DNA from 4 places in the Paragemmobacter aquarius genome. Region 2 is predicted to be linked to each of the others. Evidence: riboswitches for the same ligand, from Rfam matches in the RefSeq annotation. Region 2 holds a riboswitch; each other region holds the start of a gene.
What was found. A riboswitch is a leader RNA that binds a small molecule or an ion and turns the genes downstream of it on or off. The one in region 2 is predicted to bind cobalamin.
Positions count from the first base shown of each region.

Region 1 (7,459 bases), 170 kb from region 2:
AGGCGACGCTTGACCTGCTAGCCGACCATCTGGAAACCCATTTGGACGTGCCGGGCCTGCTGGCGTTGGCACGTTAGGGCCGCAGGTCCTGCGAAAGGCGGTCCCACTCCGGCTCAGGTCCCGGCAGGCCCAGCCGAAGCAGGCAGCCCGACCAGGGGAAGATCCGGCTCCAGATCCTGTGGCGCGCCAGCCGGTGCTGCGCGGCTTCTGCGTCGGGCGTCTCATAAAGACGGAACAGCGTTGTGCCCCCGCTATCTTCCAACCCGCCACCCGGGCCAGATCATCGGCGCGGCCAGCGTCTAGTGCCAACTGCGCGCGCATTGCATCCGCCCAGCCCGTATCGGAGATCGCCTGCCGTCCGATCTCGATTGCCGGGCCAGAGACGGCCCAAGGCCCAGCCATCCGCGCCAGCGCCGCAATGTCGCTATCGGCCCCAAAGGCGAAGCCAAGCCGCAAGCCTGCCAGCCCGTAAAACTTACCAAAAGACCTCAGGATTAGCAGGTTATCCTGCCCTGCCCGCGGCAAAAGCGAAAGCCCGGGGGAGATGTCACCAAAGCTTTCGTCCACCACCAGAAACCCAACCTTTCGGGACAGGGTAAGCAAATCGTGCGGGGTATGGCGGCGCCCGTCGGGTTTATTGGGGTTCACCACCACGGCAAGGCTGGCACTGTGCAGGGCTTCTGGCGTGCTGACATTGGCAACATCCCAGCCTGCCTGTGACAGACACGCCGCGTGTTCGTTATAGGTCGGCCCCAGCACTGCCGCACGCCCGGCGGGCCGCAACAAGGGCATTAGTTGAATAGCCGCCTGCGCGCCCGCAAGCGCTATTCCGGCCGCTTGATCTGATGCTCCCCATGCGCGCGCCGCCTGCGCCACCAAACCCGCCTGACTTGCCCGAGTCGGCAGGCTGCGCCAACAGTCCGGGTCAAGCAGGGGCAATGGCCAAGGGCGGCGGTTGATACCCGTGCACAGGTCAATCCAGTCGCCCGTGCCGAAAACGGCCATCGCCTGATCCAGATTTCCGCCGTGATCGCGCATAGATGTGCTCCTTGTCATTCGCCCAAGGTGGCCAGATGATGAACACCTCGCAACCCAGCCTCACGCAATGCCGCCATACCATGGCGCGGCAGAGCGCCCGGGGCAAAGATCAGCGCCCGCGCCGCACCCGAATGCGACATCATCCACCCAAGCGCCCCCAGATCGTGTGCAAGCCGTTCGGTCGGGTCCTCCGACGGGCCGCGAAGGGCAACGCAGCGCGCCGCACTCTCGCTGGCAAGAGCGGCACGGGTGGCCAGCGGGGCCTCGGCCTGCCAACGCTCCAGAAGGTCCGATACGTCGGCATATGCCAGATCGCCCGCTTGCGTCGGCCGTGCTGGACCCCAAAACCCGGCCAGCAGGTGCGCGCGCGGCTGCGGCGACAATCGCGCCAGAACCCGCCCCTGACGCGAGGCCCACAAGAGCCGCGAAGGTTGGGCGAACATCAGCGGATCGCTGGCTCCTTCGGCGGCCACACAAGCCCGCGCCAGAGACAGCGGCGCAAGCGCCCGCCCAGCAAAGGCCGCGACCCCCAGCAGACCAGCGGTGGACATGCCAGTGCCCAGGCCAGGCGGATAAGGCACCCGCAGTAGGGTCCGCCCCGGTGGCAATCCACCAAGCGCCCGCGCAAACCGCGCCAGCAACGCCGGATCCATTGGGCCATGCGTCACCGACTGACACGCCAGCCCGACACCCGCACGCCAGCGCGCAATCACCCGCGGACCGGCAGGCGTCAGCGTGATCAGCGCCACTGGGCCAGCTGGCCCCAGCCGCCCCTGCATCCATTCGCCGAAATGGCAGGGCACCGAAATCGGTCTAGGCACGCCGCCCCCAGCGTTCGGCAAAAACAAGATCGGCCAGTGGAACCCGCTGGGCCCAGCCTTTCGCTTGCAACTCGGGCTCGGAATAAAGCGCATCGACATGGCCAAGGCACAGCCACGCCACCGCGCTGACATGATTGGGCAGATCCAACAGTTGCTGCATGTCGGCGGGGTCAAAGATGCTGACCCAACCGACGCCAATCCCTTCGGCCCTTGCCGCCAGCATCAGGTTCTGCACAGCGCATACAGTGGAATAGACATCCATCTGCGGTTGATGCGTGCGCCCCAACACCACTGGGCCACCCCGGCTGTGATCGCATGTGACACACAGGCTTATGGGTGCGGTCAGTATGCCCTCCAGTTTGAGCGACGAATAAAGCGCACGGCGGTCTTCGGGAAACATCGCCTGTGCCTCGGCATTGGCCTTGGCAAATGCCGTCTGCGCCCGAAGCTTTACTGCCTCTGACCGGATCACGATGAAATTCCAAGGCTGCGACAGCCCGACGGAGGGCGCATGATGCGCTGCTGTCAGCAGGCGCAACAGTGTGGCGTCGTTAATTGGGCGGTCGGTAAACTGACTGCGTACGTCGCGGCGGGTGTGAATCGCGCGATATACGGCAGCGCGCTCGGCCTCGGCAAACGGCCCGGCATCAGTCAAGAACGGTTCGGCGGTCATAGTCTTCCCCTGCACAGAAACGGGACCTGCGCCGGCCATCGCCCGCCCCGGTTTCGTCTGGCCGGTCTTCTGACTTGGCTTCATCCGGAACCACGCCTTCCCGAACCTTTCGGCCAGTGGCATTTGTGGTCCCGTCCACTTTACAGCGTTGGGCACGTCGCGGAGTTGCACCGCGTTCCCGATTATCCCCTCGCCAAGACGAAGGGCACCAGACAACAACTGGCTTAATCCCACTGAAACGCGCGCGCAACTGCACATCGGAGGGACGCCATCTCCAAGAACGCCATAGCTTGTGTGGCGGTAACTGACAAATCGGACTTGGGCGTTTCTCATGATTTTGTTGCGGTCCAAATGCTGCAACTTCGCCTTTTGGGTAGCTTGCCGTTAGCAAACAAGAAAGAACGCGTTTCAGAGGATCGAAATTTGTTTGCTCTGCAAAAACAAAAAGCCGTACTGCGACTTCGGTTCGCGGTTTCAATTGGGAGAGGTATCACCTCCGAATTTCTCCGGCCAAAACAGCACGGCCATGAACTGCAAGCGTCGCCGTGAACCTCGGACAACCCAACTGCCGGATGACGTCTACGATGCGTGCGTCGTAAGCAGCCTGCCCGATGAGGCGACAAAGGTCAGAGGCATGAAATTCCCGGTTGGAACTCGGCGCGGCGCGGATCTGGTCATGAAATTCCTGCATCTTGGGATCTTCTTTGGCCAACGGTTCTGGCTCAGATGAAGCTTTTGGAGCCGTGCTTGACGAACCGGTCCGCCAACGGCGCATGAACCCGAGTGTCGCGTAGCCCTTAAATGCGGTATGCGAAAGTCAACAAAATCAAAGGGGAGTGGGCAAAACTTGGGGGTGTCTGTGTATGTTGGTGGTTCATTGAGAAGGGAACTGCCATGGAAGTGCGGATTATTGTCGAGACGACCTTTGAGAACGGAACCACAAAGAGGCATCGTCTCGGCCGTTTGTCCCGCCCGTTTCGACGCACGCAGCCTGAGGGGTTCGGGTTGTTGCTCGAAGATGCGAAGACGATCCTGGGGCAATTGCAAAGTGCGATCCTGCACGACCAGATCGAGGAAATTTCCGAAGCCAGCCGGATCTGCCCGGACTGCGACGGGGTCCGGGCTATACATGATTATCGGTCGCGGGTGCTCGACACACTCTTCGGCAGGTTCGAGGTCAAAGCGCCGCGCATTCGGCGTTGCGCCTGCAATGCAAAATCCGATGTTGTCTTGGGCGGACCGCTTTCGCCTCTCGCTCACTTTTTCCCGGATCGATCGACCCCGGAACTGCGACGCCTTCAAGCCGAACTTGGAGCGCGTCATTCCTTTCGGGAAGCGGTGCGTATTCTGGAAACCTTTCTGCCTTGCGCGAAGCAGGTGAACACATCGGTGCGCAATCGACTGGGCAAAGTTGCCCGGGAAATCTGCGACAGCGAGCAGAATGAGCCGCTGGTTCCTTCAGCCGCCGAAGAGGCGCCTGCGCTGACGGTTTTCCTGGACGGTGCGCATATCCGATGCAGGCCGGAATATCAGAAGCGACACCTCGATGTTGTGGTCGGTAAAATTGAAGGCCACGATAGGTGCCGTCGCTTCGGCTTGGTGCAACAGGCGGTCCTGTCACCTGCCAGTCAGCTTCGCCAGCACTTGAGGGCTCTCGGTTGGGATCACGAACAAACCGTCACGGTAATTTCGGACGGGGAACCAGCCCTGCCAAACCTCGTCCGCAATGCCGTCGATGGAAAGGTCCGCCACATCCTCGACTGGTGGCATATCTCGATGCGTATTCAGCACGTCGAGAACGCCGTAAAAGGCCTGCTGCAGAGCAGGGGTTTCTCCGGCATTCCAGTGTTGTTCAAACGTCCGGCCGAAACACTGCGATGGTACCTTTGGCATGGGAAAGTTCTAACGGCCACGACCAGTCTGCAATGGTTGATCGTCGATTGCACGCGGCTGAATACAGATGATCGCATGGCGGCTGAAGCAGCCCGACGCGTGCAAGCCCGGTGCCGGGACCTCTATTCCTACCTTGCGAACAACATGGACAGCCTGACCGACTATGGTCGGCGGTACCGCACGGGTTTTCCGATTTCTTCATCCCGGGCAGAGGGCTGCGTGGACGACATCGGGAACACCCGCATGGGCAAGCGCCGCCGCATGAGATGGTCGCCCAATGGAGCCCACCGCGTGGCTGTTGTCCGCGCCGCCGTTCTCGACGGTCGGCTAACCGGAGCCTACCAAAGAGCAGCCGCATGACCCCCAAGTTTTGCCCACTCCCAGTCCCGTCCTGGTGGCCGCACTGTGGATGGGGATGTCAGGGATTGCATCGGCGCATTCGTTCACGGCCGCACTTCTGGTCGTCGGCGAAGACCTTGAAGTAGGCCTCGCCGAAGCCGTCCGCGGTTTCCTGCTGGCGGCGGACGAGCGGGATGGGCACGCGAATGAGACGTCTGACGGGCATTTGGGCGGGGTTGATGTGCATGTTCTGCCGCTTCCGCGCGAAGCAGCAGGGTTGGTCGAGGACCTGTTAGGAACACCTAGCGAGCCCCCCGATGTGGTGGTGGTCCTTGGCCCCGAGCCAGCAGCCAGCGCAACCGCGCGCGCGTATCAATCGGAAGGCATCGTCTTGGTGCAGGATGTCCTTCCAGCGGGATGGGAAGGCGAGAGTCAGATGGACAGTTTCGCGGCGCGTTACCGGCTCGTCCATGGCACGGCGCCCAGTGCAATGGCGGCCACGGCCTATCACGCCGCGCGATGTCTTGATGCCGCGATCAGACCATTGGACGGCGTCAACCTGCAGGCCGCGCTGGAAGAAGTATGGCGGTCAACCGAGTTGGGTTTGCCTTGATACTGCTGTGGCACCTGGAGACAAGCGCTTCGTGCCACTGCTTCTTGTGACGCCCTTTCATCCTGAAGCGAAGTCAGGCGCTCGGATAGCTGGTGAAGACCTGGCTGCTGCCATCGAGTCCGACGAGAAGAACCTCGTATGCCTCGCGCTCCGTCTCCGGTCCCATTCCGGGTGAACCGAACGGCATACCCGGAACGGTAAGTCCGACCACTTCTGGACGTTCGTCCAGAAGGCGGCGGATGTCTGCGGCGGGGACGTGCCCGTCGATGGTATAGTCATCGATCGTCGCCGTGTGGCAGGAGGACAGTTCTTCCGGAATGCCGCGCTCGCGCTTATACGCCGCGAGTTCTTCGATGCTGCGCTCCTCAAAGCTTACATTGAAACCATTCTCGCGAAGGTGTCCGATCCAGGCATTGCAGCATGGACAGCCGGGGTCCTTGACCACATGGATGCGCGCATCCGTTTCCGCCAGCATCGGTGTGGCGGCGATGGCCAGGAAAACTGGACCTGCAGTCAGAATGGTGCGACGCGTCATGTTCATCAAATGTACCTCATGTCGAAAGTTGTCGCCGACGATACCGCCGAACAATTGCTGTGGCGAGTGAAGTCGTGGTTTCTGCCGGAGCAATCACCAAAAAACTACTCCAGCTGCGCATCGCTGGCCTGGACCAGCAGAACCCCATGATTTTGATCGGCATCGTCATCTGTGATTTTTCGGGTCGTCACGCCTGGAAGCTCAGCAAAGCCCTCCATCATCCGTTTCGGGAACCAGGTCATAGGGAGGCTCTCGAAGCCTGGAACGCCTTCCAGCACGCGCGACAAGGCAATGGTGCAGTTGGCCTTTGGTACGGCACCGTAAGCCATGGCCCGCTGCATGATCATCGCGGCTATTTCAGGGGAAACCTCGACTGTCTGTTCCACGACGTCGAAGGTCTCACGGGCGTGGTAGTCGATGTAGAAATCCACCATCTTCGGGGTGATCCCGAAATGGACATCATTGCGTTCGGGAAGTCTGGGATGCCGCCAGGATCCAGCCGGATCGAACAGAACACGCTCTGATCCGTTAATCAGGAGTCCCGCATGCGCACCCGCACCGCTTCGGGTCGAGAGTACCGTGTAGAGAGTAACCGAGGTCGGCCCGGGATGCGCATAGCGCGCGGTCGCGACGACATCATCCGGCGCCCAGATAGGTTCGGCCCCGCAGGCGGCCAGACTAATCAATGCTGTGAGGGCGAGGAGGAGCTTTTTCATCAAATCATTGTCCCGCATTTTCCTGAATGGTCCTGCTCGCCGGACGCGGTTTCCAGTAAACTTTGCGATAGCGTTTCAAGAAATCAGAAAACTCGGCATTGTTACCGCACGCGAGACAGCCCGATGTCGGGCAGGGACACCAAACTGTCAGGTGACGGCAACGGCCCATCCTGATAGTATTCCAACCATGACATTTACGACCTTTGGCATGCGTGTCCTGATCTTTGCCGCCTACCTTTTGGCGGCGATCTTGCCCGTGATGGCTTTGGGCGAAGGGCGCGGGCAATCTCAGGTCGACCATGCACAGATAATGGCGATGGCTGGCCATTTGATGCCCATGCAGACGACTGACGGTCCTGACAGCGACGCGCAACAGGTTCTTTGCCAGCAGCATTGCCTTTTCGCCACTGCGGCCTTGCCCGCACCGAACGGTGGTACCGAAGTGGTGGCGCGTGCCGCCGATGTCGAGCTCCATTTCGGCTTGCTGTTTGCTTCGCTGGCCATTCCGCCTCTGGGGCACCCTCCCAAAATGCAGTGATTTGACCCCGCGGTTCCGGCCTGAGCCGGAAACCGCTCGTCCCAATCATCTAGCGATTCAGGAGAACTCGCATGCTATCTCTTTCTCGTCGCGGCTTTTTGGCCGCTTCTGCGGCCACGGCCGCATCTTTGGTCCTGCCCGCTCGGGTGCGGGCCCAATCCGCCCGGATGTCTTTGACGGCCACAACCCGGACGCTTGACATCAAAGGCCGGGCCGCAACCGTCTGGGGGCTCATGGATGGCAATGGCCGCTCGGGGCTTGTACTCGATCCTGGACAGGCCTTTGCGGTTGAC
Region 1 is NZ_CP028920.1:177,469-184,927, forward strand. It holds partial or broken gene HYN69_RS20105 (cobyric acid synthase) at 1-77, shown strand, start outside; partial or broken gene HYN69_RS20110 (threonine-phosphate decarboxylase) at 74-1,038, opposite strand; gene HYN69_RS20115 (propanediol utilization protein) at 1,053-1,859, opposite strand; gene bluB (5,6-dimethylbenzimidazole synthase) at 1,852-2,532, opposite strand; cobalamin riboswitch at 2,575-2,760, opposite strand; partial or broken gene HYN69_RS22015 (hypothetical protein) at 3,023-3,217, opposite strand; gene HYN69_RS20130 (ISKra4 family transposase) at 3,427-4,785, shown strand; gene HYN69_RS20135 (hypothetical protein) at 4,820-5,377, shown strand; gene HYN69_RS20140 (DUF411 domain-containing protein) at 5,451-5,966, opposite strand; gene HYN69_RS20145 (hypothetical protein) at 6,017-6,628, opposite strand; gene HYN69_RS20150 (hypothetical protein) at 6,780-7,166, shown strand; gene HYN69_RS20155 (multicopper oxidase family protein) at 7,238-7,459, shown strand, end outside.
Region 1: it holds a riboswitch for cobalamin, as region 2 does, so the genes downstream of both, bluB (5,6-dimethylbenzimidazole synthase) here and HYN69_RS19285 (DUF1636 family protein) in region 2, are expected to answer to the same signal.

Region 2 (7,459 bases):
TGCACATTGCCGCGCGCCGACAGGTCGATCAGCCCATTGCCATACGCGCGCGCCGCAGCCGCCAGCCCGCGTGCCTGATCCTGGGACAGCCGGCCCAAGGGAGGGCGCACCCGCACCACCAGCCCGTCGCCGGACTCCATGGGGCGCAACGCACCCGGGCACCAGCCCTGGACCTGAAACTCGTTCATGCCTGCACCTGAAGCATGGCCGCGATGGAATTGCGCCGCGTCACCCAGAGCCCGGCTTCGGCCAGGCGGCGAAACAGATCGCGCAGGGCTTCAAGGGCTTGCGGATTGTGCTGCGCCATAAAGGCCACCAGATCGTTGCGGCCCAGCGTCGCCTCGTGATACAGGTCGAACAGATGCGGCGGCACCACGCCCGCCAGATGGGCAAAGGCCGCCAAGTGATCGGCGGTCGCGGCAATCTCGGCGGCACCGCGATAGCCGTGGCGCATCATCCCGTGGGCCCAAGCCGGATCCGCCGCGCGGGCGCGCACCACGCGAGCGATTTCTTCGGACAAGCTGCGGGCACGGGGGCGGTCGGGTTGCGTGGCATCAAGATGATAAAGGGCGGGTTGCGCCGCCCCCAGTCGGGCAAGCGCGGCAGCAAACCCCGCCTCATGCGCCGCGTAATCGGCCGCCAGCAACAGATCGCTTTCGGGCAGATCCTGAGCATGCACAAAGCTGTCTGCGCTGCGCAAGCGGGCCTCCAGCCCGGCACGGTCACTGTGCGATTGCCCGTCCGCGCCGATCGCCCAACTGGAGGCCGCGATCCACGCCTCGCCCGCTGCGGCACGCGCTTCGTCGGTGAATGCGTCCATGGCAGTGCCCATGCCCAGCCCATACATGCCCGGTTTTGGGCCATAGACCCGTGCGGCGGCATCGCGGTAGGGGTTGTCCTCGGGGGCCTCGTCGCGGTCGGCCAGCATTTTGGCCCCGGTTTCAAACAGCGTCGCCAGCCCGGGAAACACATCCCGGAACAGGCCCGACACCCGCAGCGTCACATCTATGCGCGGGCGGCGCAGCAAGGCCAGCGGCACGACCTCGACACCCGACACACGCGCCGACCCTGCGTCCCAGACCGGGGCCAGCCCGGCCAGATGCAGCGCCATGGCGAATTCCTCGCCGGCGGTGCGCATGGTGGCGCTGCCCCACAGATCGACCACCAGCCCGCGCGGCCAGTCGCCGTGATCCTGCAAATGCCGGCGCAACAGTTCCTCGGCCAGCTTGACGCCCTGCGTTTGCGCGGCCCGACTGGGCACGGCGCGCGGATCGACCGCGAACAGGTTGCGCCCGGTTGGCAACACATCAGACCGCCCCCGCGCGGGCGACCCTGATGGGCCCGGCGCGACCCGAAGCCCCGCCAGAGCCCGCATCAGCCCGTCGCGTTCTGCCGCACCGCAAGCGCCGCGCCCCAGCACGTGCAACCCGTCGCCATATTGGCTTTCCTTGATGTCGCAGACAAAGCGGTCGATGCGGGTGATCGCCTCGGCAGGGCTGGCGCCCTCTGGAATGCCCAGATCGGTCTCGACGCCAGATGCCTGCGCTTCGCTGCGGATCTCGGAGATCAGCCGGTTGCGGCGACCAGGGTCCAACCCGTCGGCGGTGGAATATTCGTCCAATAGCCGTTCCAGACGGTGCATCCCTTCGGGCACCACGGCGGCGCGCAAGGGCGGCGGCATGTGGCCAAGGGTCAGCGCGCCGATGCGCCGCTTGGCCTGTGCGGCCTCGCCCGGATCGTTAACGATAAACGGATAGATCACCGGCAGATCGCCCACCAGCGCCTCGGGCCAGCAGGCGGCGGAAAGCGCCACCGATTTGCCCGGCAGCCATTCCAGCGTGCCATGCGCACCCATGTGCAGGATAGCGTGCAACCCCTGCGCGCGCAGCCACAGATAGAACGCCACATAGCCATGCCGGGGCACGCGCGACAGATCATGGTATTCGCCGTCGCGCAGGGCGACCTCGCCGCGTTCGGGTTGCAGCGCCACCAGTACGTCCCCAGCCCTCGTCGCGGCAAAATGGAACGCGCCATCGCGGCAGGCAGGGTCATCCTCGGGCGCGCTCCACGCGCCGTACAGCGCGTCGCGCAAAGGATCAGGCAGACTGGTCAGCGCGGCCAGATAGTCCTTCAGCGGCCATGCCAGCGTGTCGTTTTGCAAGGCTGGGGCCAGCGCGCATGGCCGCGCGCCATAGCCCGCCGCGCCCAGATCGGCCAGCAGGCCTTCGGTCGAGGCCAGCGCATCCAACCCCACCGCATGCGCCATCTGATGCGGGCGACCGGGATAGGTGGACAGGATCACTGCCAGACGGCGCTGGTCAACCGGCGTTTGCGCCAGCCGCAGCCAGCCCATGACCCGCGCCACCACGGCAGCCACCCGGTCCCGGTCCGCCCGATGGGCAAAGCGCGAAAATTGCAGGTCGGGATCGCGTTTGGCCGCAGTCTTGAAGGACACAAGGCCCGCGAACAGCCGCCCGTCCACCTCGGGCAGCACGACATGCATCGCAAGGTCTGCCGGTGACAGGCCACGATCCGACCCGGCCCAGTCGCGGCGGCGCGCGGTGGACAGCGCTACCTGAAACACCGGGCACCCCGCCACGTCAAACGGTGTGGACCCATCATCGCCGCGCGCCGAAAAGGCGGTTGCGTTGATGATCGCAGGCGGACATGCCTGCGCCAGCACGGGGCGCAGCCAATCGGCAAAACCCGGCGCCTTGAGCGACGGCGCAAAGACGCCCACCGCAGACACGCCCTGCGCACGCAGGCCAAGGATCAGCGCGTCGATGGGGCCGGTATCGGCCGCCGTAAGATAACTGCGATAGAAACTCACCAGCACGACCCGCCCCGGCGGCAGGTCCGCGATCACGCCCTGATCGGGGTCATAGATCCCCATGTCGGGCATCCGTTTATCGCCCGGCACCGGCCCGGCATACAGCCCCGCTGCCAGCGCCAGTTGCGCCAGCGCCGCCTGCGCTGCCACCGCGCCGCCCGCGTCACACAAATCCTGCAACCGCCGCAAGGTGGAGACCGGCAGGGTCGAGGCTGTATCCAGCGCCGGGTCCACCCGCCCGTCCGCAGGCAGCACCGCCAGCGCGATCCCCCGCCTGCGTGCCATGTCCTGCACCGACGCAATGCCGTAAGGCCAATAGGCTTCGCCGCCGATCAGGCGGATCAAGATTGCCTTTGCCCTCGACAGCGTCCGCTCGACATAGGTATCGACCGAGACGGGATGTTTCAGCGCAACAATATTTTGAAGCCGCAGGGACGGAAGACCGCCGCCAGCCCGCTGCCAGCCGGCCGCAAACGCGCCAAGGTCGCTGTCGGAAAACGACAGGACCACCAGATCGGCAGGGTCCTGCCCCGGATCAAACGGCGCCTCGGCCGTGTCCAACCCCCGACTGTCGCGAAAGACGACGTGCATCGCGGGTCCTTATGCCTCCAGCGCGGCGCGGATCGCGGCAGGGTCGATGTGGTGATGTTCCGCGATCACCACCAGCCGCGACTGGCGCGGCCCATCACCCCACGGTCGGTCATATTGGTGGCGCACCCGCTCTCCGACCGCCTGGACCAGCAGACGCATCGGCTTGCCCGTCACAGCGACATGGCCCTTGACGCGCAGGATGTGCTGATTGCGCGCCAGACGCTGGATGCGCAGGGCCAAATCGTCGGGGTCGGTGATTTCGGGCAGATCGATCACCACGCTGTCGAAATCCTCGTGCTCGTGGTCATCCTCGCCGTCGTGATGGCTGGGGCGCGCGGCGATGTCATCCTCGGCAGCGGCGTTAAGGCCCAGGATGAGGCGCGGGTCGATCCGGCCATCCGTCACAGGCAGGATCGCCACCTTGCGCGACATCTCGGCCTCGATCACGCCGCGGGCGGCGGTCAGCCCCACCTCGCCTGCCAGATCGGCCTTGGTCAGCAGGATCAAGTCGGCGCACAGGATCTGATCCTCGAACACCTCGGACAGGGGGGTTTCGTGGTCGATGCTGTCATCCGCAGCACGTTGCGCATCCACCGCCGCCACATCGGGGGCGAAGCGCCCGGCTGCCACCGCCTCGGCATCGGCCAGGCCAATCACGCCGTCAACGGTGATCCTTGACCGGATCGCGGGCCAGTCGAACGCCTTGAGAAGCGGTTTCGGCAGTGCAAGGCCCGAGGTTTCGATGAGGATGTGATCAGGGCGCACCGGCATTGCCATCAGCGCCTCGATCGTGGGGATGAAATCATCGGCCACGGTGCAGCAGATACAGCCATTGGCCAGCTCGACGATGTTTTCCACCGGGCAGTTTTCATCGGCGCAGGATTTCAGGATGTCGCCATCCACCCCCACCGTGCCGAACTCGTTGACCAGGATCGCCAGACGCTTGCCTTGCGGGTTTTGCATCAGGTGGCGGATCAGCGTGGTCTTGCCTGCCCCCAGAAAGCCGGTGATGACGGTGACGGGGATTTTGGTCAGGTCGGTCATGGATCAGGTCTCCAGCGGGGGAATGCGGGCAAGCGTTTGCTTGCGAAAGATGGTGGGGCGGTCGCGCCAGGGCACGATACCATCGGCAGAGCCGGCAAACAGCCCGGCCCCGCGCAGGATTTCGGGCACGTCATCGGTGGTCATCCGGCCATAGACATAAGACCAGCCGCCTGCTTTGCTGAGCGCGATCGCACAACCATGATCGCAGGCCGACAGACATTCCACCGCGCGCAGGGTCACGCCGTCGGGCAGGCCCGACTGCGCGACCGTGTCAAACAGGGTTTGACCGGGGGCGGTTTGCCCGTCGGGCAGCGGCTGACCAGCGCGGCAGGTGGTGCAGACATGCAAGACAGTCGTCATGGCCTCTCCCGTAAGTGTCGCACGGGGCAGCCTGCGGCATGGGCGTGATGCGCCCAAACTCCGAAGGTCGCGGAACACCCCGTCCGCGCGTTTCAGTTCTGGAGCTGGCAGGTCTCCCGGCTTGCGGATCTCAAGGCGGGCGCAAGGCCTGCCCCGGCGGGCTGCCCGTCTTCCCGAACCTTGCGGCCAGTGACGTGGGGCAGACCTTTCCGGTCACGGTCGCGGGGGCGGCTGCGCTTGGGGTTGCGGCAAGGCGTGCCGCAAATCCTGTCGCATTCCCTTTTCACCTGTCCTAAGACAGGCACCAACTCCTTCATGCCGTAGTCTGCCACAAGGATTGCGCTGTCAAGAACAAGGAAACGTCTCGATGTCCGCCACAAACGACACCTCCACCGAAGGCCCGGGGCCCGGTCAGGCCGACGATCTGGCCCGCCACGCAAGCAAGATGGCCAAGAAAAAGGCCGCCCGCGACAAGATCATGGCTGGAAAAGCAGGCGAACGCGGGCTTTTGATCGTGCATACCGGGGCGGGCAAGGGCAAATCCTCGTCCGGGTTCGGCATGGTCTTGCGCTGCATCGCACATGGGATGCCCTGCGCCGTGGTGCAGTTCATCAAGGGCGCCTGGGACACCGGCGAGCGGCGCCTGATCGAGGGTCATTTCAGCGCCCTGTGCCAGTTTCACGCGATGGGCGAAGGCTTTACCTGGGAAACCCAGGACAAGGCCCGCGACATCGCCGCCGCCCGCGCCGGTTGGGAAAAGGCCAAGGAGCTGATCCGCAACCCCGATATCCGCTTTGTGCTGCTGGACGAGATCAACATCGCCCTGCGCTATGATTACCTTGATCTTGACGAGGTGCTGGCCTTCTTGCGCGCGGAAAAGCCGCCGCTGACCCATGTCTGCCTGACCGGGCGAAACGCCAAGGACGCATTGATCGAGGCCGCCGATCTGGTAACCGAGATGACGCTGATCAAGCATCCGTTCCGGTCGGGCATAAAAGCCCAGCCGGGGGTGGAGTTCTGACGCGATGCCCGCGCTGATGATCCAGGGCTGCGGGTCGAACGTCGGCAAGTCGATGCTGGTGGCAGGACTGTGTCGCGCGGCGGTGCGGCGCGGGCTGTCGGTCGCGCCGTTCAAGCCGCAGAACATGTCGAACAATGCCGCCGTCACCGCCGATGGCGGCGAGATCGGCCGCGCGCAGGCATTGCAGGCGATAGCCTGCGGGCTGGAGCCGGTGACCGACATGAACCCGGTGCTTCTCAAGCCCGAGTCCGAGGTGGGCGCGCAGGTGATCGTGCAGGGCAAGCGGCTGACGACCGCGCGGGCGCGCGATTATGCGGCGCTGAAACCGCAGTTGATGGGGGCGGTGCTGGACAGCTTCCATCGCTTGCGCGGGGCGCATGATCTGATGATCGTCGAAGGCGCGGGCAGCCCGGCAGAGGTGAACCTGCGCGCGGGCGACATTGCCAACATGGGCTTTGCCCGCGCCGCCGATGTGCCGGTGGTTCTGGTCGGCGACATTGACCGAGGCGGGGTGATCGCGCAGATCGTGGGCACGCAGGCGGTGATCGACGCGGGCGATGCGGGAATGGTTGCGGGGTTTGTCATCAACAAGTTTCGCGGTGATCCGCGATTGTTCGACGACGGCTATGCCTTCATTCAGGCGCGCACCGGCTGGCGCGGCTTTGGCGTGGTGCCGTGGTTTTCCAAGGCCCATCTCCTGCCCGCCGAAGATGCACAGGACATCGGGTCAAGCCCGCGCGGTCTTGGCGGCAATGACGCCGTGACCATCGCCGCGCTCTGCTTTTCCCGTATCGCCAATTTCGACGACCTTGATCCGCTCAAGGCAGAACCGGGGGTCAATCTGGTGATGGTGCAACCCGGGCAGGCCATTCCCGGAGACGCACGGCTCGTGATCCTGCCCGGGTCGAAATCGACGCGCGGTGATCTGGCGTTTCTGCGGGCGCAGGGCTGGGATGTGGATGTGGCCGCCCATATCCGGCGCGGCGGGCATGTGCTGGGCATCTGCGGCGGCTATCAGATGCTTGGCCAGTCAATTGCCGACCCCGACGGCATCGAGGGCCCTGCCGGAGAAACGCCCGGCCTTGGCCTGCTTGACGTGCATACCCTGATGACCCCCGACAAGCGTTTGTCGCGGGTGCGCGGCTGCCATTTGGCCAGCGGCCAGCCCATAGAGGGGTATGAGATCCATATCGGGCGCACCAGCGGCCCTGATCGCGCCCGCCCCTTTGCCCGGATCGACGGCCGCCCCGAGGGCGCGATCCATGTCCAAGGGCGCATCAGTGGCACCTATCTGCACGGCATGTTCCAGTCGGATGGCTTTCGCGCGGCGTTTCTTGCGGGTCTGGGGATCGACGCCGCCGGTCGCAGCCACAGCGCCGAGGTCGAGGCGACGCTTGACCTGCTAGCCGACCATCTGGAAACCCATTTGGACGTGCCGGGCCTGCTGGCGTTGGCACGTTAGGGCCGCAGGTCCTGCGAAAGGCGGTCCCACTCCGGCTCAGGTCCCGGCAGGCCCAGCCGAAGCAGGCAGCCCGACCAGGGGAAGATCCGGCTCCAGATCCTGTGGCGCGCCAGCCGGTGCTGCGCGGCTTCTGCGTCGGGCGTCTCATAAA
Region 2 is NZ_CP028920.1:9,899-17,357, forward strand. It holds gene cobG (precorrin-3B synthase) at 1-188, opposite strand, end outside; gene cobN (cobaltochelatase subunit CobN) at 185-3,421, opposite strand; gene cobW (cobalamin biosynthesis protein CobW) at 3,431-4,465, opposite strand; gene HYN69_RS19285 (DUF1636 family protein) at 4,469-4,825, opposite strand; cobalamin riboswitch at 4,915-5,149, opposite strand; gene cobO (cob(I)yrinic acid a,c-diamide adenosyltransferase) at 5,193-5,846, shown strand; gene HYN69_RS19295 (cobyric acid synthase) at 5,851-7,308, shown strand; partial or broken gene HYN69_RS19300 (threonine-phosphate decarboxylase) at 7,305-7,459, opposite strand, start outside.

Region 3 (7,459 bases), on a different replicon from region 2:
CGCTGCGGGGGCGGCGGGTGGTGGTGCTGGCATCGGGCGATCCGTTCTGGTTCGGGGCGGGGGGCAGTCTGGCGGCGCATCTGGTGGCGGGGGAGTGGGTCGCGCATCCGGTGGCGTCTACATTCGCGCTGGTGGCGGCGCGGTTGGGGTGGCGGCTGGAGGCGGTGGAGTGTGTCGGCTTGCATGCAGCACCCTTTGCGCGGTTGCGCGGGGTGCTGGCGCAGGGCGTGCGGGTGATTGCCACGGTGCGCGACGGGGCGGCGGTTGCGGAACTGGCGCAATGGCTGGTGGAAGCGGGGTTCGGGGCGTCGCGGCTGACGGTGTGCGAGCGGGTGGGCGGGCCGCGCGAGCGGGTGCGCGAATGTGTGGCTGACGGGTTTGCGTTGGCGGATGTGGCGGCTCCGGTTGCGGTGGCTGTGGAAGCGGTGGGGCAGGGGTTGCCACGCGCGGGCGGGTTGCCGGACGGATTGTTTGCCAGTGACGGGCAGATCACCAAGCGGCCGATCCGCGCCTTGACGCTTTCGGCGCTGGCCCCGCGCAGGGGCGAGGTTTTGTGGGACTTGGGCGCGGGGTCGGGGTCGATCTCGGTCGAGTGGTGTCTGGCGGGGGGCTTTGCCCATGCGGTCGAGGCGCGGGGCGAGCGGGTGGCGAATATCCGGACCAATGCGGATTGGTTCGGGGTCGATCATCGGCTGGCCGTGCATGAAGGGGTATGGGGCGAGGTGATCGCGGACCTGCCGAAGCCTGATGCCGTGTTCGTGGGCGGCGGGGCCGATGCGGGGCTTATGGCGCGGTTGATCGGGCTGTTGCCGCGTGGCGTGCGGCTGGTGACCAATGCGGTGACGCTGGAGAGCGAGGCTTTGGCCTATGCGTTGCAGGCGGCGCATGGCGGGGCGCTTTACCGCTTCGATGTGGCGCGGGATGCGCCGCTTGGCCGGATGCGGGGCTGGACGGCATCGCGTCCGGTGGTGCAATGGAGTGCGGTGATTTGAGGGTGGCAGGGATCGGGTTTCGCGGGGCGGCCACGGTGGATGATCTGGCGGCGGCTTTGGCGCTGGCGGGGGATGCGGATGCCTTGGCGACCGATACGAGCAAGGCGGGGGCTGCGGTGATGCTGGCGCTGGCGGCGCGGACGGGGTTGGCGGTGCGGGCGGTGGATGTGTCGGGAACGGCAACGCCGACGGCATCAGTGCGTGTGACAGAGGCGTTCGGGACGGGGTCGGTTGCGGAAGCGGCGGCGCTGGTTGCGGCGGGGCGGAATGCGCGGTTGGTGGTGGGGCGCGTGGTCGCCCCGAACGGTATGGCGACAGCCGCGATAGCGGAAGGAGACGGGGCATGACGGTTCACTTCATCGGGGCGGGGCCGGGGGCTGCGGATCTGATAACCTTGCGCGGGCGCGATCTGATCGCGGCGTCTCCGGTTTGTTTATACGCAGGGTCGCTGGTGCCCGAGGCGTTGCTGTCGCATTGTCCGGCGGGGGCGCGGGTGGTGAACACCGCGCCGTTGTCGTTGGATGAGATCATGGCCGAGATCAAGGCGGCGGATGATGCGGGGCTGGACGTGGCGCGGCTTCATTCGGGGGATCTGTCGATCTGGTCGGCGATGGGCGAGCAGTTGCGCCGGTTGCGCGAGATGGGGATCGCCTATGATGTGACGCCGGGCGTGCCCTCGTTTGCTGCCGCTGCGGCGGCGCTGGGGGCCGAGCTGACGCTGCCCGGCGTGGCGCAGTCGGTGGTGCTGACGCGCACGAGCGGGCGGGCGACGGCGATGCCCGAGACCGAGAACCTCGGGGCGTTTGCGGCCACGGGGGCGACGCTGTGCATCCATCTGTCGATCCATATCCTCGATAAGGTCGTGGCGGACCTCGCGCCGCATTATGGTGGCGACTGTCCGGTGGCGGTGGTCTGGCGGGCAAGTTGGCCGGATCAGCGGATCGTGCATGCCACGCTGGAAACGCTCGAGACGGCGATTGCGGGCGAGATGGAACGGACCGCGCTGATCATGGTGGGGCGTGCCATCGGGGCCGAGGAATTCGGGGAAAGCCGTTTGTATGCGGGCGATTATGACCGGCGGTATCGGCCTGTCGGCACGGCGCCGCGGTTTCCGGACGCTGTGTGATGCTGCCTGCGGGACTATTGGTATCCGCTCCGGCGTCAGGCACGGGCAAGACCACGGTGACGCTGGGCTTGCTGGCCGCATTGCGGGCGCGGGGGCTGAACGTGCAGCCGTTCAAGAGCGGGCCGGATTACATCGACCCGGCGTTCCACACGGCGGCGGCGGGGCGGGTTTCGGTGAACCTCGACGCATGGGCGATGACGGGCGGGATGCTCGACGGGTTGGTGGGCGCGGCGGGCGGGGCCGATCTGGTGATCGCCGAAGGGTCGATGGGGCTGTTCGACGGCGTGGCCCGGGCGGGTGAGGCCGGAACGGGCGCTTCGGCTGATATCGCGGCACGGATGGGCTGGCCTGTGGTTCTGGTGCTGGATGTGGGCGGGCAGGCGCAATCGGCCGCCGCCGTGGCGCTGGGCTTTGCGGCGATGCGGGCGGATGTGAAGATTGCGGGCGTGGTGCTGAACAAGGTGGCATCCCCACGGCACGAGGCGCTGGTGCGTGACGGGATGGAGCGGGCGGGGGTTCGGGTGTTCGGGGCCTTGCCGCGCCGTGCGTCGATCGCGCTGCCCGAGCGCCATCTGGGGCTGGTGCAGGCCGAAGAGATGGCGGGGCTTGCGGCGTTCATGGCCGAGGCGGGGGCGTTCATTGCCGAACATGTCGATCTTGATGCGGTGATCGCGGCGGCTTCCCCTACGCTTGCGGCGGGCGTTGCGGTTGCGGTGAAGGCTCCGGCAGGGCGGATCGCGCTGGCGCGGGATGCAGCGTTTTCCTTTGTTTACCCGCATCTTATCGATGCGTGGCGCAAGGACGGGGCGACGGTGTTGCCGTTTTCACCCTTGGCGGATGAAGCGCCTGATGACAGCGCGGATGTGTGCTGGGTGCCGGGGGGATACCCGGAATTGCACGCGGGGCGGCTGGCTGCGGCGTCGAATTTCCGTGCGGGGTTGCGGGCTTTCGCGCGGACGCGGGCGGTGCATGGCGAATGCGGCGGCTACATGGCGCTGGGCGCGGGGCTGGTGGCGGCGGACGGGACGCGGCACGAGATGGCCGGATTGCTGGGGCTGGAGACGAGTTTCGCCAAGCGGCGGATGCATCTTGGCTACCGCTTGGCCGAGACCCTGACCGAAACGCCGGGGCATGGCGCGGGCGCGCGGTTGCGCGGGCATGAATTCCATTACGCGACGATATTGGCGCAGCCCGATGCGGCGCTGGCGCGGGTGGTCGATGCGACGGGGGCCGAGGTGGCCGAAACCGGGTCATGGGCTGCGTTCGGGGGCGGCGGGCGCGTGACGGGGACGTTCTTTCACTTGATTGCGGAGGCCACATGACGGGCTTCGTCTCTTTCGTATCCTCGGGTCCTGGCGATCCGGAACTGCTGACGCTCAAGGCCGTGGCGCGGTTAAGGGAGGCGGATGCGGTGCTGTTCGACGACCTGTCCTCGGGGCCGATCTTGGGCCACGCGCGCGACGGGGCCGATCTGGTCGGTGTGGGCAAGCGGGCGGGGCGTGCATCGCCCAAGCAGGACCATGTCAGCCGTTTGCTGGTGGAATATGCCGCCACGGGCGCGCGGGTGGTGCGGCTGAAGTCGGGCGATTGCGGGTTGTTCGGGCGGCTCGAGGAGGAGACCGACGCTTTGCAGGCAGCGGGGATTCCTTATGAGATCATTCCGGGGGTGACGAGTGCGAGTGCGGCGGCGGCGGCGGCGGGGATACCGTTGACGCGGCGGCTGACGGCGCGGCGGGTGCAGTTTCTGACCGGCGCGGATGTGACGGGGGGGCTGCCCGCGGATTTGAACTGGGCCGCGCTGGCGGACCCGCTGGCGACGACGGTGGTGTTCATGGGCAAGCGCACGTTCGGGGCGATGTGTGCGGGGCTTATGGCGCACGGGTTGCCGGGGGATACTCCGGCGATGCTGGCCGAGTCGGTTGGGCATCCGGAGCAACGGCTGACGCGGACGACGATCGCGGGGCTGGCGGCGCTGCTGGCCGAGGGGCCGGGGCTGTTGCCGGGATTGATTCTATACGGTCCGCTTGCGGGGGATGGTGCGTGAAGATCACTGTCTGCGGCAGTTGCGCGCTGGGGCGGGCGGGGTTTGCCGAGACCCTGCGCGAGGCGCTGGGCGGGCTGGCCGAGGTGGCGCTGGTCGACTGCATGTCCGGTTGTGCGCGGGCATCGACGGTGGCGTTCAGGGATGCGGGCAAGACGGCCTATCTGTTCGGCGATGTGGTGGCGGATGACCTGCCCGAGCTGGTGGTTTTCGCGGGGCTTTACGGAGCGTCGGCTGATGGCAATCTGGCCGATGCGCGGGCAATCGGCGGGTTGCGGATGAAGGCCGTGGCGCGAATCCCCGGATAGGTCGCGCTTGGGCTGCGATCTGCCGCAAAGCACCTTGACCGCAGGGGCGGTTGATGTGCAGATGGAAGGGCAAGGTGCCCCGTTAACGTGCAAAGCACAGGGGCTGAAACGGGAATGGGGAAGGGGCGGACCGAATACGGCGCCCATGGCCCCAGCCGCCCCCGCGACTGTAAGCGGCGAGCGGCCTTCGACGACCACTGTTCCCGCAAGGGGATGGGAAGGTGAAGGCCGTTACGACCCGCGAGCCAGGAGACCGACCTTGCAGGGATGAAACATACGCCGTCGGGTGTGACGGTCGGGAGAACGACATTATGACGACCCTTGCTTCGGTCAAGAAATCCTCGGGCACGCTGGCACAGGCCGCGGGTTCGATCATCGCTGTCATGGCCATCGGCGTTGCGCTGATGTTCGTGGCGGGCCATGCCCAGTCGGCGACGCTGCACGATGCGGCGCATGACATGCGCCACGCGACCGGCTTCCCCTGCCACTGAACTGATGTTCCAGAGATTGGTGACCGGCGCGGTGTTCGCCGGTTGTGCAGCAGGGCTGATTGCCGCCCTGTTGCATTTTTCGTTTGTCCAAGCGCTTATCCTGACCGGCGAGCAGTATGAATCCGGCGCGCTGACGCATTTCGCGGGCGGCGGGGATCATGCGGTGCATGCGGATGCGGGCGAAGCGTCAGGCGAGGACGCGGGGCATGACCACGCGACGCATAAGCATGGCGAGAGTGGCGGATTGGCGCGGGACGGGCTTACGGTTCTGTTCACCGTGCTGATCTACGTGGCTTACGGCTTCATCCTGATCGCGGGTTTCGGTGCGGCTTCGACCTTCGGCGCGCGGATCGGGGCGGTGCAGGGGCTTTTGTGGGGGATCGGCGGGTTTGCCGTGTTCCAGCTTGCACCTGCGATGGGGCTTGCGCCCGAACTGCCCGGAACGGTTGCCGCCGATCTTGGTGCGCGGCAGGTCTGGTGGTGGGGGACGGCGCTGTTGACGGCGGCGGGCCTGCTGGGGCTGGGCTACGGGCGCAAGGCATGGGTGTTCGTGTTGGCGGGTGTGGCTTTGGCCTTGCCGCATGTCATCGGTGCGCCGACGCTGGGCGAATATTACGGCTCGGCACCGCCCGAGCTTGGCGCGGCCTTTGCGGCGCGCGTGCTGGGTGTCGGGCTGGTGGCATGGGCCGTGCTTGGCTGGGTTGCTGGCTCTGTCTGGGCGCGGGGCGAACGGGTATAGCGGGCGGGGGGCGGATGTTCCGCCCCCTGACCAAAGGGAGGGTGGTATGGAAAAGCTGGTCCTGATCGGCATCGGCACGGGCAACCCCGACCATCTGACGCTGCAGGCGATCAAGGCGATGCGGGGGGCGGACCTGATCCTGATCCCGCAGAAGGGGCCGGACAAATCCGACCTTGCCGGATTGCGCCATGCGATGCTGGCCGAACATGCGGCCGATGTGCCGGTGGCCGTGTTCGACATGCCCAAGCGCGATGTATCGGGCGGGTATCTGGCAGGGGTGGATGCCTGGCATGATGCGATTGCGGCGGCTTGGGTTGCAGCGATTGCAACGGTTCAGGACGGACGGGGATTTTCGCGAGATATTCGCACGGTTGCGTTGCTGGTCTGGGGCGATCCTTCGCTTTATGACAGCACGTTGCGGATCGCGTCGCGGCTTAAGCCTGCGCCTGTGGTGACGGTCGTTCCGGGGGTCACCTCGATGCAGGTACTTACGGCGGGGCATGCCATTCCGGTCAACGAGGTGGGTGCGCCCTTTACCGTCACCACGGGGCGGCAGTTGCGCGATCATGGCTGGCCTGCGGGGGTGGATACGCTGGTCGTCATGCTGGACGGGGAGTGTTCGTTCGGCTCGGTGCAGCCTGCGGGCGTGCATATCTGGTGGGGCGCCTATGTCGGCATGGCCGAGCAGGTCTTGGCCGAGGGGCCGCTTGCCGAAATGGCCACGACGATCCCGCCCTTGCGCGAGCGGCTGCGGGCCGAGCATGGTTGGATCATGGATATCTACGTTTTGCGCCGGAAGGGATGAGCGATGTTCGACCGCGAGCTTGAGGAACGGCTGGTGCGCTATGCGCGGGTCGACACGCAGAGCGACGAGACATCGGCCACGGGGCCGAGCACGGATATCCAGTGGGTTCTGGCGCGGATGCTGGCCGAGGAGTTGACGGGGATCGGGGCTGCCGATGTGCGGATTACGGAATATGGCGCGGTGCTGGCGACGGTTCCGGCCACGGCAAAGGGGCCGGTGATCGGGCTTCTGGCGCATATGGATACCGCGCCGCAGTTCAATGCGACGGGCGTGAAGCCTGTGGTGCATCGCGGCTACAACGGCGGGGATATCACGTTCCCCGATGCGCCGGAGTTGCGGCTTTCGCCCGAGAATTCGCGCCATCTGGCAGACAAGCTGGGGCATGACATCATCACCGCCAGCGGGACAACGCTGCTCGGGGCCGATGACAAGGCGGGGATCGCCATCATCATGACGCTGGCGCGGCATTTGTTGGCGAACCGGGATATTCCGCATACGGGGCTGCGGATCGCCTTTACACCGGATGAGGAGATCGGGCGCGGGGTGGACAAGCGTTTGCCTGCCGATCTGGGGGCCGATTTTGCCTATACGCTGGATGGCGGGATGGTGGGCGAGATCGAGTATGAAAGCTTTTCCGCCGATGGCGCGGTGGTGCGGGTCACGGGCGTGTCGGCGCATCCGGGCTATGGCAAGGGCAAGCTGGTCAATGCGCTGCATCTGGCGGCCAAGATCATCGCTGCGCTGCCGCAGGGCACGCTGGTGCCGGAAGTGACCGAAGGGCGCGAGGGGTTCGTGCATTGCTACCAGATGGGCGGCACGGCGGCCGAGGCCGAGTTGCGCTTCATCTTGCGCGATTTCGAACTGGACGGGTTGGCGGCGAAGGGGGCGCTGTTGCGCGCCGTGTGTGATGCGGTGCAGGCGGGCGAGCCAAGGGCGGTGATCTCGGTCGAGATCACC
Region 3 is NZ_CP028918.1:1,069,006-1,076,464, forward strand. It holds gene cbiE (precorrin-6y C5,15-methyltransferase (decarboxylating) subunit CbiE) at 1-992, shown strand, start outside; gene HYN69_RS05180 (cobalamin biosynthesis protein) at 989-1,339, shown strand; gene cobM (precorrin-4 C(11)-methyltransferase) at 1,336-2,118, shown strand; gene HYN69_RS05190 (cobyrinate a,c-diamide synthase) at 2,118-3,440, shown strand; gene cobA (uroporphyrinogen-III C-methyltransferase) at 3,437-4,162, shown strand; gene HYN69_RS05200 (DUF1636 family protein) at 4,159-4,467, shown strand; cobalamin riboswitch at 4,523-4,743, shown strand; gene HYN69_RS05205 (CbtB domain-containing protein) at 4,779-4,958, shown strand; gene HYN69_RS05210 (CbtA family protein) at 4,963-5,697, shown strand; gene cobF (precorrin-6A synthase (deacetylating)) at 5,744-6,502, shown strand; gene pepT (peptidase T) at 6,506-7,459, shown strand, end outside.
Region 3: it holds a riboswitch for cobalamin, as region 2 does, so the genes downstream of both, HYN69_RS05205 (CbtB domain-containing protein) here and HYN69_RS19285 (DUF1636 family protein) in region 2, are expected to answer to the same signal.

Region 4 (7,459 bases), 160 kb from region 2:
ATCTGGCCAAAGGCCACACCCACCAGCGCACCCTGCGCCACCAACCCCGGCTGCGGCAGTACAGCCTTTGGGGCGGGGGCAACCGTGCCGGTCAGCGCGTCCGTGGGCCGCACGCCGCGCCCGATCAGATCCGCCATCCGGCCCCGGCCATCGCTGACCCCGCCTGCCGCCACGAACCATCGCGCCAAATCGACAGCGGCCGCCGCACCGTCGTCCACCGGCGCCCCCAGCGCAGCACCGTCGCAGCGAATAAGCAATCGCCCATCCGCCGCACGTTCCAGCCGGATGTCGCCCGAGATGTCGCCCATCATCGGCACCGGGCCGCTATCGACGACAAAACCGAACTTTCCCGGCAAGGGGGGCATCTGACCCAAAGCTCCGGCCAAGGCGGACGCCAACCGCAGGGTTTCCACATCGGCAAAGGGCGTGACCAGAATGTTGCGCCGCTGTTCGGCCTCGGGCGAGGCGTCGATCAGGTCCATCCCACGCAAGCCGACGATCAATGCGGAATGCGACGCCGCAGTCACGCCGCGCACCTGCACATTGCCGCGCGCCGACAGGTCGATCAGCCCATTGCCATACGCGCGCGCCGCAGCCGCCAGCCCGCGTGCCTGATCCTGGGACAGCCGGCCCAAGGGAGGGCGCACCCGCACCACCAGCCCGTCGCCGGACTCCATGGGGCGCAACGCACCCGGGCACCAGCCCTGGACCTGAAACTCGTTCATGCCTGCACCTGAAGCATGGCCGCGATGGAATTGCGCCGCGTCACCCAGAGCCCGGCTTCGGCCAGGCGGCGAAACAGATCGCGCAGGGCTTCAAGGGCTTGCGGATTGTGCTGCGCCATAAAGGCCACCAGATCGTTGCGGCCCAGCGTCGCCTCGTGATACAGGTCGAACAGATGCGGCGGCACCACGCCCGCCAGATGGGCAAAGGCCGCCAAGTGATCGGCGGTCGCGGCAATCTCGGCGGCACCGCGATAGCCGTGGCGCATCATCCCGTGGGCCCAAGCCGGATCCGCCGCGCGGGCGCGCACCACGCGAGCGATTTCTTCGGACAAGCTGCGGGCACGGGGGCGGTCGGGTTGCGTGGCATCAAGATGATAAAGGGCGGGTTGCGCCGCCCCCAGTCGGGCAAGCGCGGCAGCAAACCCCGCCTCATGCGCCGCGTAATCGGCCGCCAGCAACAGATCGCTTTCGGGCAGATCCTGAGCATGCACAAAGCTGTCTGCGCTGCGCAAGCGGGCCTCCAGCCCGGCACGGTCACTGTGCGATTGCCCGTCCGCGCCGATCGCCCAACTGGAGGCCGCGATCCACGCCTCGCCCGCTGCGGCACGCGCTTCGTCGGTGAATGCGTCCATGGCAGTGCCCATGCCCAGCCCATACATGCCCGGTTTTGGGCCATAGACCCGTGCGGCGGCATCGCGGTAGGGGTTGTCCTCGGGGGCCTCGTCGCGGTCGGCCAGCATTTTGGCCCCGGTTTCAAACAGCGTCGCCAGCCCGGGAAACACATCCCGGAACAGGCCCGACACCCGCAGCGTCACATCTATGCGCGGGCGGCGCAGCAAGGCCAGCGGCACGACCTCGACACCCGACACACGCGCCGACCCTGCGTCCCAGACCGGGGCCAGCCCGGCCAGATGCAGCGCCATGGCGAATTCCTCGCCGGCGGTGCGCATGGTGGCGCTGCCCCACAGATCGACCACCAGCCCGCGCGGCCAGTCGCCGTGATCCTGCAAATGCCGGCGCAACAGTTCCTCGGCCAGCTTGACGCCCTGCGTTTGCGCGGCCCGACTGGGCACGGCGCGCGGATCGACCGCGAACAGGTTGCGCCCGGTTGGCAACACATCAGACCGCCCCCGCGCGGGCGACCCTGATGGGCCCGGCGCGACCCGAAGCCCCGCCAGAGCCCGCATCAGCCCGTCGCGTTCTGCCGCACCGCAAGCGCCGCGCCCCAGCACGTGCAACCCGTCGCCATATTGGCTTTCCTTGATGTCGCAGACAAAGCGGTCGATGCGGGTGATCGCCTCGGCAGGGCTGGCGCCCTCTGGAATGCCCAGATCGGTCTCGACGCCAGATGCCTGCGCTTCGCTGCGGATCTCGGAGATCAGCCGGTTGCGGCGACCAGGGTCCAACCCGTCGGCGGTGGAATATTCGTCCAATAGCCGTTCCAGACGGTGCATCCCTTCGGGCACCACGGCGGCGCGCAAGGGCGGCGGCATGTGGCCAAGGGTCAGCGCGCCGATGCGCCGCTTGGCCTGTGCGGCCTCGCCCGGATCGTTAACGATAAACGGATAGATCACCGGCAGATCGCCCACCAGCGCCTCGGGCCAGCAGGCGGCGGAAAGCGCCACCGATTTGCCCGGCAGCCATTCCAGCGTGCCATGCGCACCCATGTGCAGGATAGCGTGCAACCCCTGCGCGCGCAGCCACAGATAGAACGCCACATAGCCATGCCGGGGCACGCGCGACAGATCATGGTATTCGCCGTCGCGCAGGGCGACCTCGCCGCGTTCGGGTTGCAGCGCCACCAGTACGTCCCCAGCCCTCGTCGCGGCAAAATGGAACGCGCCATCGCGGCAGGCAGGGTCATCCTCGGGCGCGCTCCACGCGCCGTACAGCGCGTCGCGCAAAGGATCAGGCAGACTGGTCAGCGCGGCCAGATAGTCCTTCAGCGGCCATGCCAGCGTGTCGTTTTGCAAGGCTGGGGCCAGCGCGCATGGCCGCGCGCCATAGCCCGCCGCGCCCAGATCGGCCAGCAGGCCTTCGGTCGAGGCCAGCGCATCCAACCCCACCGCATGCGCCATCTGATGCGGGCGACCGGGATAGGTGGACAGGATCACTGCCAGACGGCGCTGGTCAACCGGCGTTTGCGCCAGCCGCAGCCAGCCCATGACCCGCGCCACCACGGCAGCCACCCGGTCCCGGTCCGCCCGATGGGCAAAGCGCGAAAATTGCAGGTCGGGATCGCGTTTGGCCGCAGTCTTGAAGGACACAAGGCCCGCGAACAGCCGCCCGTCCACCTCGGGCAGCACGACATGCATCGCAAGGTCTGCCGGTGACAGGCCACGATCCGACCCGGCCCAGTCGCGGCGGCGCGCGGTGGACAGCGCTACCTGAAACACCGGGCACCCCGCCACGTCAAACGGTGTGGACCCATCATCGCCGCGCGCCGAAAAGGCGGTTGCGTTGATGATCGCAGGCGGACATGCCTGCGCCAGCACGGGGCGCAGCCAATCGGCAAAACCCGGCGCCTTGAGCGACGGCGCAAAGACGCCCACCGCAGACACGCCCTGCGCACGCAGGCCAAGGATCAGCGCGTCGATGGGGCCGGTATCGGCCGCCGTAAGATAACTGCGATAGAAACTCACCAGCACGACCCGCCCCGGCGGCAGGTCCGCGATCACGCCCTGATCGGGGTCATAGATCCCCATGTCGGGCATCCGTTTATCGCCCGGCACCGGCCCGGCATACAGCCCCGCTGCCAGCGCCAGTTGCGCCAGCGCCGCCTGCGCTGCCACCGCGCCGCCCGCGTCACACAAATCCTGCAACCGCCGCAAGGTGGAGACCGGCAGGGTCGAGGCTGTATCCAGCGCCGGGTCCACCCGCCCGTCCGCAGGCAGCACCGCCAGCGCGATCCCCCGCCTGCGTGCCATGTCCTGCACCGACGCAATGCCGTAAGGCCAATAGGCTTCGCCGCCGATCAGGCGGATCAAGATTGCCTTTGCCCTCGACAGCGTCCGCTCGACATAGGTATCGACCGAGACGGGATGTTTCAGCGCAACAATATTTTGAAGCCGCAGGGACGGAAGACCGCCGCCAGCCCGCTGCCAGCCGGCCGCAAACGCGCCAAGGTCGCTGTCGGAAAACGACAGGACCACCAGATCGGCAGGGTCCTGCCCCGGATCAAACGGCGCCTCGGCCGTGTCCAACCCCCGACTGTCGCGAAAGACGACGTGCATCGCGGGTCCTTATGCCTCCAGCGCGGCGCGGATCGCGGCAGGGTCGATGTGGTGATGTTCCGCGATCACCACCAGCCGCGACTGGCGCGGCCCATCACCCCACGGTCGGTCATATTGGTGGCGCACCCGCTCTCCGACCGCCTGGACCAGCAGACGCATCGGCTTGCCCGTCACAGCGACATGGCCCTTGACGCGCAGGATGTGCTGATTGCGCGCCAGACGCTGGATGCGCAGGGCCAAATCGTCGGGGTCGGTGATTTCGGGCAGATCGATCACCACGCTGTCGAAATCCTCGTGCTCGTGGTCATCCTCGCCGTCGTGATGGCTGGGGCGCGCGGCGATGTCATCCTCGGCAGCGGCGTTAAGGCCCAGGATGAGGCGCGGGTCGATCCGGCCATCCGTCACAGGCAGGATCGCCACCTTGCGCGACATCTCGGCCTCGATCACGCCGCGGGCGGCGGTCAGCCCCACCTCGCCTGCCAGATCGGCCTTGGTCAGCAGGATCAAGTCGGCGCACAGGATCTGATCCTCGAACACCTCGGACAGGGGGGTTTCGTGGTCGATGCTGTCATCCGCAGCACGTTGCGCATCCACCGCCGCCACATCGGGGGCGAAGCGCCCGGCTGCCACCGCCTCGGCATCGGCCAGGCCAATCACGCCGTCAACGGTGATCCTTGACCGGATCGCGGGCCAGTCGAACGCCTTGAGAAGCGGTTTCGGCAGTGCAAGGCCCGAGGTTTCGATGAGGATGTGATCAGGGCGCACCGGCATTGCCATCAGCGCCTCGATCGTGGGGATGAAATCATCGGCCACGGTGCAGCAGATACAGCCATTGGCCAGCTCGACGATGTTTTCCACCGGGCAGTTTTCATCGGCGCAGGATTTCAGGATGTCGCCATCCACCCCCACCGTGCCGAACTCGTTGACCAGGATCGCCAGACGCTTGCCTTGCGGGTTTTGCATCAGGTGGCGGATCAGCGTGGTCTTGCCTGCCCCCAGAAAGCCGGTGATGACGGTGACGGGGATTTTGGTCAGGTCGGTCATGGATCAGGTCTCCAGCGGGGGAATGCGGGCAAGCGTTTGCTTGCGAAAGATGGTGGGGCGGTCGCGCCAGGGCACGATACCATCGGCAGAGCCGGCAAACAGCCCGGCCCCGCGCAGGATTTCGGGCACGTCATCGGTGGTCATCCGGCCATAGACATAAGACCAGCCGCCTGCTTTGCTGAGCGCGATCGCACAACCATGATCGCAGGCCGACAGACATTCCACCGCGCGCAGGGTCACGCCGTCGGGCAGGCCCGACTGCGCGACCGTGTCAAACAGGGTTTGACCGGGGGCGGTTTGCCCGTCGGGCAGCGGCTGACCAGCGCGGCAGGTGGTGCAGACATGCAAGACAGTCGTCATGGCCTCTCCCGTAAGTGTCGCACGGGGCAGCCTGCGGCATGGGCGTGATGCGCCCAAACTCCGAAGGTCGCGGAACACCCCGTCCGCGCGTTTCAGTTCTGGAGCTGGCAGGTCTCCCGGCTTGCGGATCTCAAGGCGGGCGCAAGGCCTGCCCCGGCGGGCTGCCCGTCTTCCCGAACCTTGCGGCCAGTGACGTGGGGCAGACCTTTCCGGTCACGGTCGCGGGGGCGGCTGCGCTTGGGGTTGCGGCAAGGCGTGCCGCAAATCCTGTCGCATTCCCTTTTCACCTGTCCTAAGACAGGCACCAACTCCTTCATGCCGTAGTCTGCCACAAGGATTGCGCTGTCAAGAACAAGGAAACGTCTCGATGTCCGCCACAAACGACACCTCCACCGAAGGCCCGGGGCCCGGTCAGGCCGACGATCTGGCCCGCCACGCAAGCAAGATGGCCAAGAAAAAGGCCGCCCGCGACAAGATCATGGCTGGAAAAGCAGGCGAACGCGGGCTTTTGATCGTGCATACCGGGGCGGGCAAGGGCAAATCCTCGTCCGGGTTCGGCATGGTCTTGCGCTGCATCGCACATGGGATGCCCTGCGCCGTGGTGCAGTTCATCAAGGGCGCCTGGGACACCGGCGAGCGGCGCCTGATCGAGGGTCATTTCAGCGCCCTGTGCCAGTTTCACGCGATGGGCGAAGGCTTTACCTGGGAAACCCAGGACAAGGCCCGCGACATCGCCGCCGCCCGCGCCGGTTGGGAAAAGGCCAAGGAGCTGATCCGCAACCCCGATATCCGCTTTGTGCTGCTGGACGAGATCAACATCGCCCTGCGCTATGATTACCTTGATCTTGACGAGGTGCTGGCCTTCTTGCGCGCGGAAAAGCCGCCGCTGACCCATGTCTGCCTGACCGGGCGAAACGCCAAGGACGCATTGATCGAGGCCGCCGATCTGGTAACCGAGATGACGCTGATCAAGCATCCGTTCCGGTCGGGCATAAAAGCCCAGCCGGGGGTGGAGTTCTGACGCGATGCCCGCGCTGATGATCCAGGGCTGCGGGTCGAACGTCGGCAAGTCGATGCTGGTGGCAGGACTGTGTCGCGCGGCGGTGCGGCGCGGGCTGTCGGTCGCGCCGTTCAAGCCGCAGAACATGTCGAACAATGCCGCCGTCACCGCCGATGGCGGCGAGATCGGCCGCGCGCAGGCATTGCAGGCGATAGCCTGCGGGCTGGAGCCGGTGACCGACATGAACCCGGTGCTTCTCAAGCCCGAGTCCGAGGTGGGCGCGCAGGTGATCGTGCAGGGCAAGCGGCTGACGACCGCGCGGGCGCGCGATTATGCGGCGCTGAAACCGCAGTTGATGGGGGCGGTGCTGGACAGCTTCCATCGCTTGCGCGGGGCGCATGATCTGATGATCGTCGAAGGCGCGGGCAGCCCGGCAGAGGTGAACCTGCGCGCGGGCGACATTGCCAACATGGGCTTTGCCCGCGCCGCCGATGTGCCGGTGGTTCTGGTCGGCGACATTGACCGAGGCGGGGTGATCGCGCAGATCGTGGGCACGCAGGCGGTGATCGACGCGGGCGATGCGGGAATGGTTGCGGGGTTTGTCATCAACAAGTTTCGCGGTGATCCGCGATTGTTCGACGACGGCTATGCCTTCATTCAGGCGCGCACCGGCTGGCGCGGCTTTGGCGTGGTGCCGTGGTTTTCCAAGGCCCATCTCCTGCCCGCCGAAGATGCACAGGACATCGGGTCAAGCCCGCGCGGTCTTGGCGGCAATGACGCCGTGACCATCGCCGCGCTCTGCTTTTCCCGTATCGCCAATTTCGACGACCTTGATCCGCTCAAGGCAGAACCGGGGGTCAATCTGGTGATGGTGCAACCCGGGCAGGCCATTCCCGGAGACGCACGGCTCGTGATCCTGCCCGGGTCGAAATCGACGCGCGGTGATCTGGCGTTTCTGCGGGCGCAGGGCTGGGATGTGGATGTGGCCGCCCATATCCGGCGCGGCGGGCATGTGCTGGGCATCTGCGGCGGCTATCAGATGCTTGGCCAGTCAATTGCCGACCCCGACGGCATCGAGGGCCCTGCCGGAGAAACGC
Region 4 is NZ_CP028920.1:169,702-177,160, forward strand. It holds gene cobG (precorrin-3B synthase) at 1-725, opposite strand, end outside; gene cobN (cobaltochelatase subunit CobN) at 722-3,958, opposite strand; gene cobW (cobalamin biosynthesis protein CobW) at 3,968-5,002, opposite strand; gene HYN69_RS20095 (DUF1636 family protein) at 5,006-5,362, opposite strand; cobalamin riboswitch at 5,452-5,686, opposite strand; gene cobO (cob(I)yrinic acid a,c-diamide adenosyltransferase) at 5,730-6,383, shown strand; partial or broken gene HYN69_RS20105 (cobyric acid synthase) at 6,388-7,459, shown strand, end outside.
Region 4: it holds a riboswitch for cobalamin, as region 2 does, so the genes downstream of both, HYN69_RS20095 (DUF1636 family protein) here and HYN69_RS19285 (DUF1636 family protein) in region 2, are expected to answer to the same signal.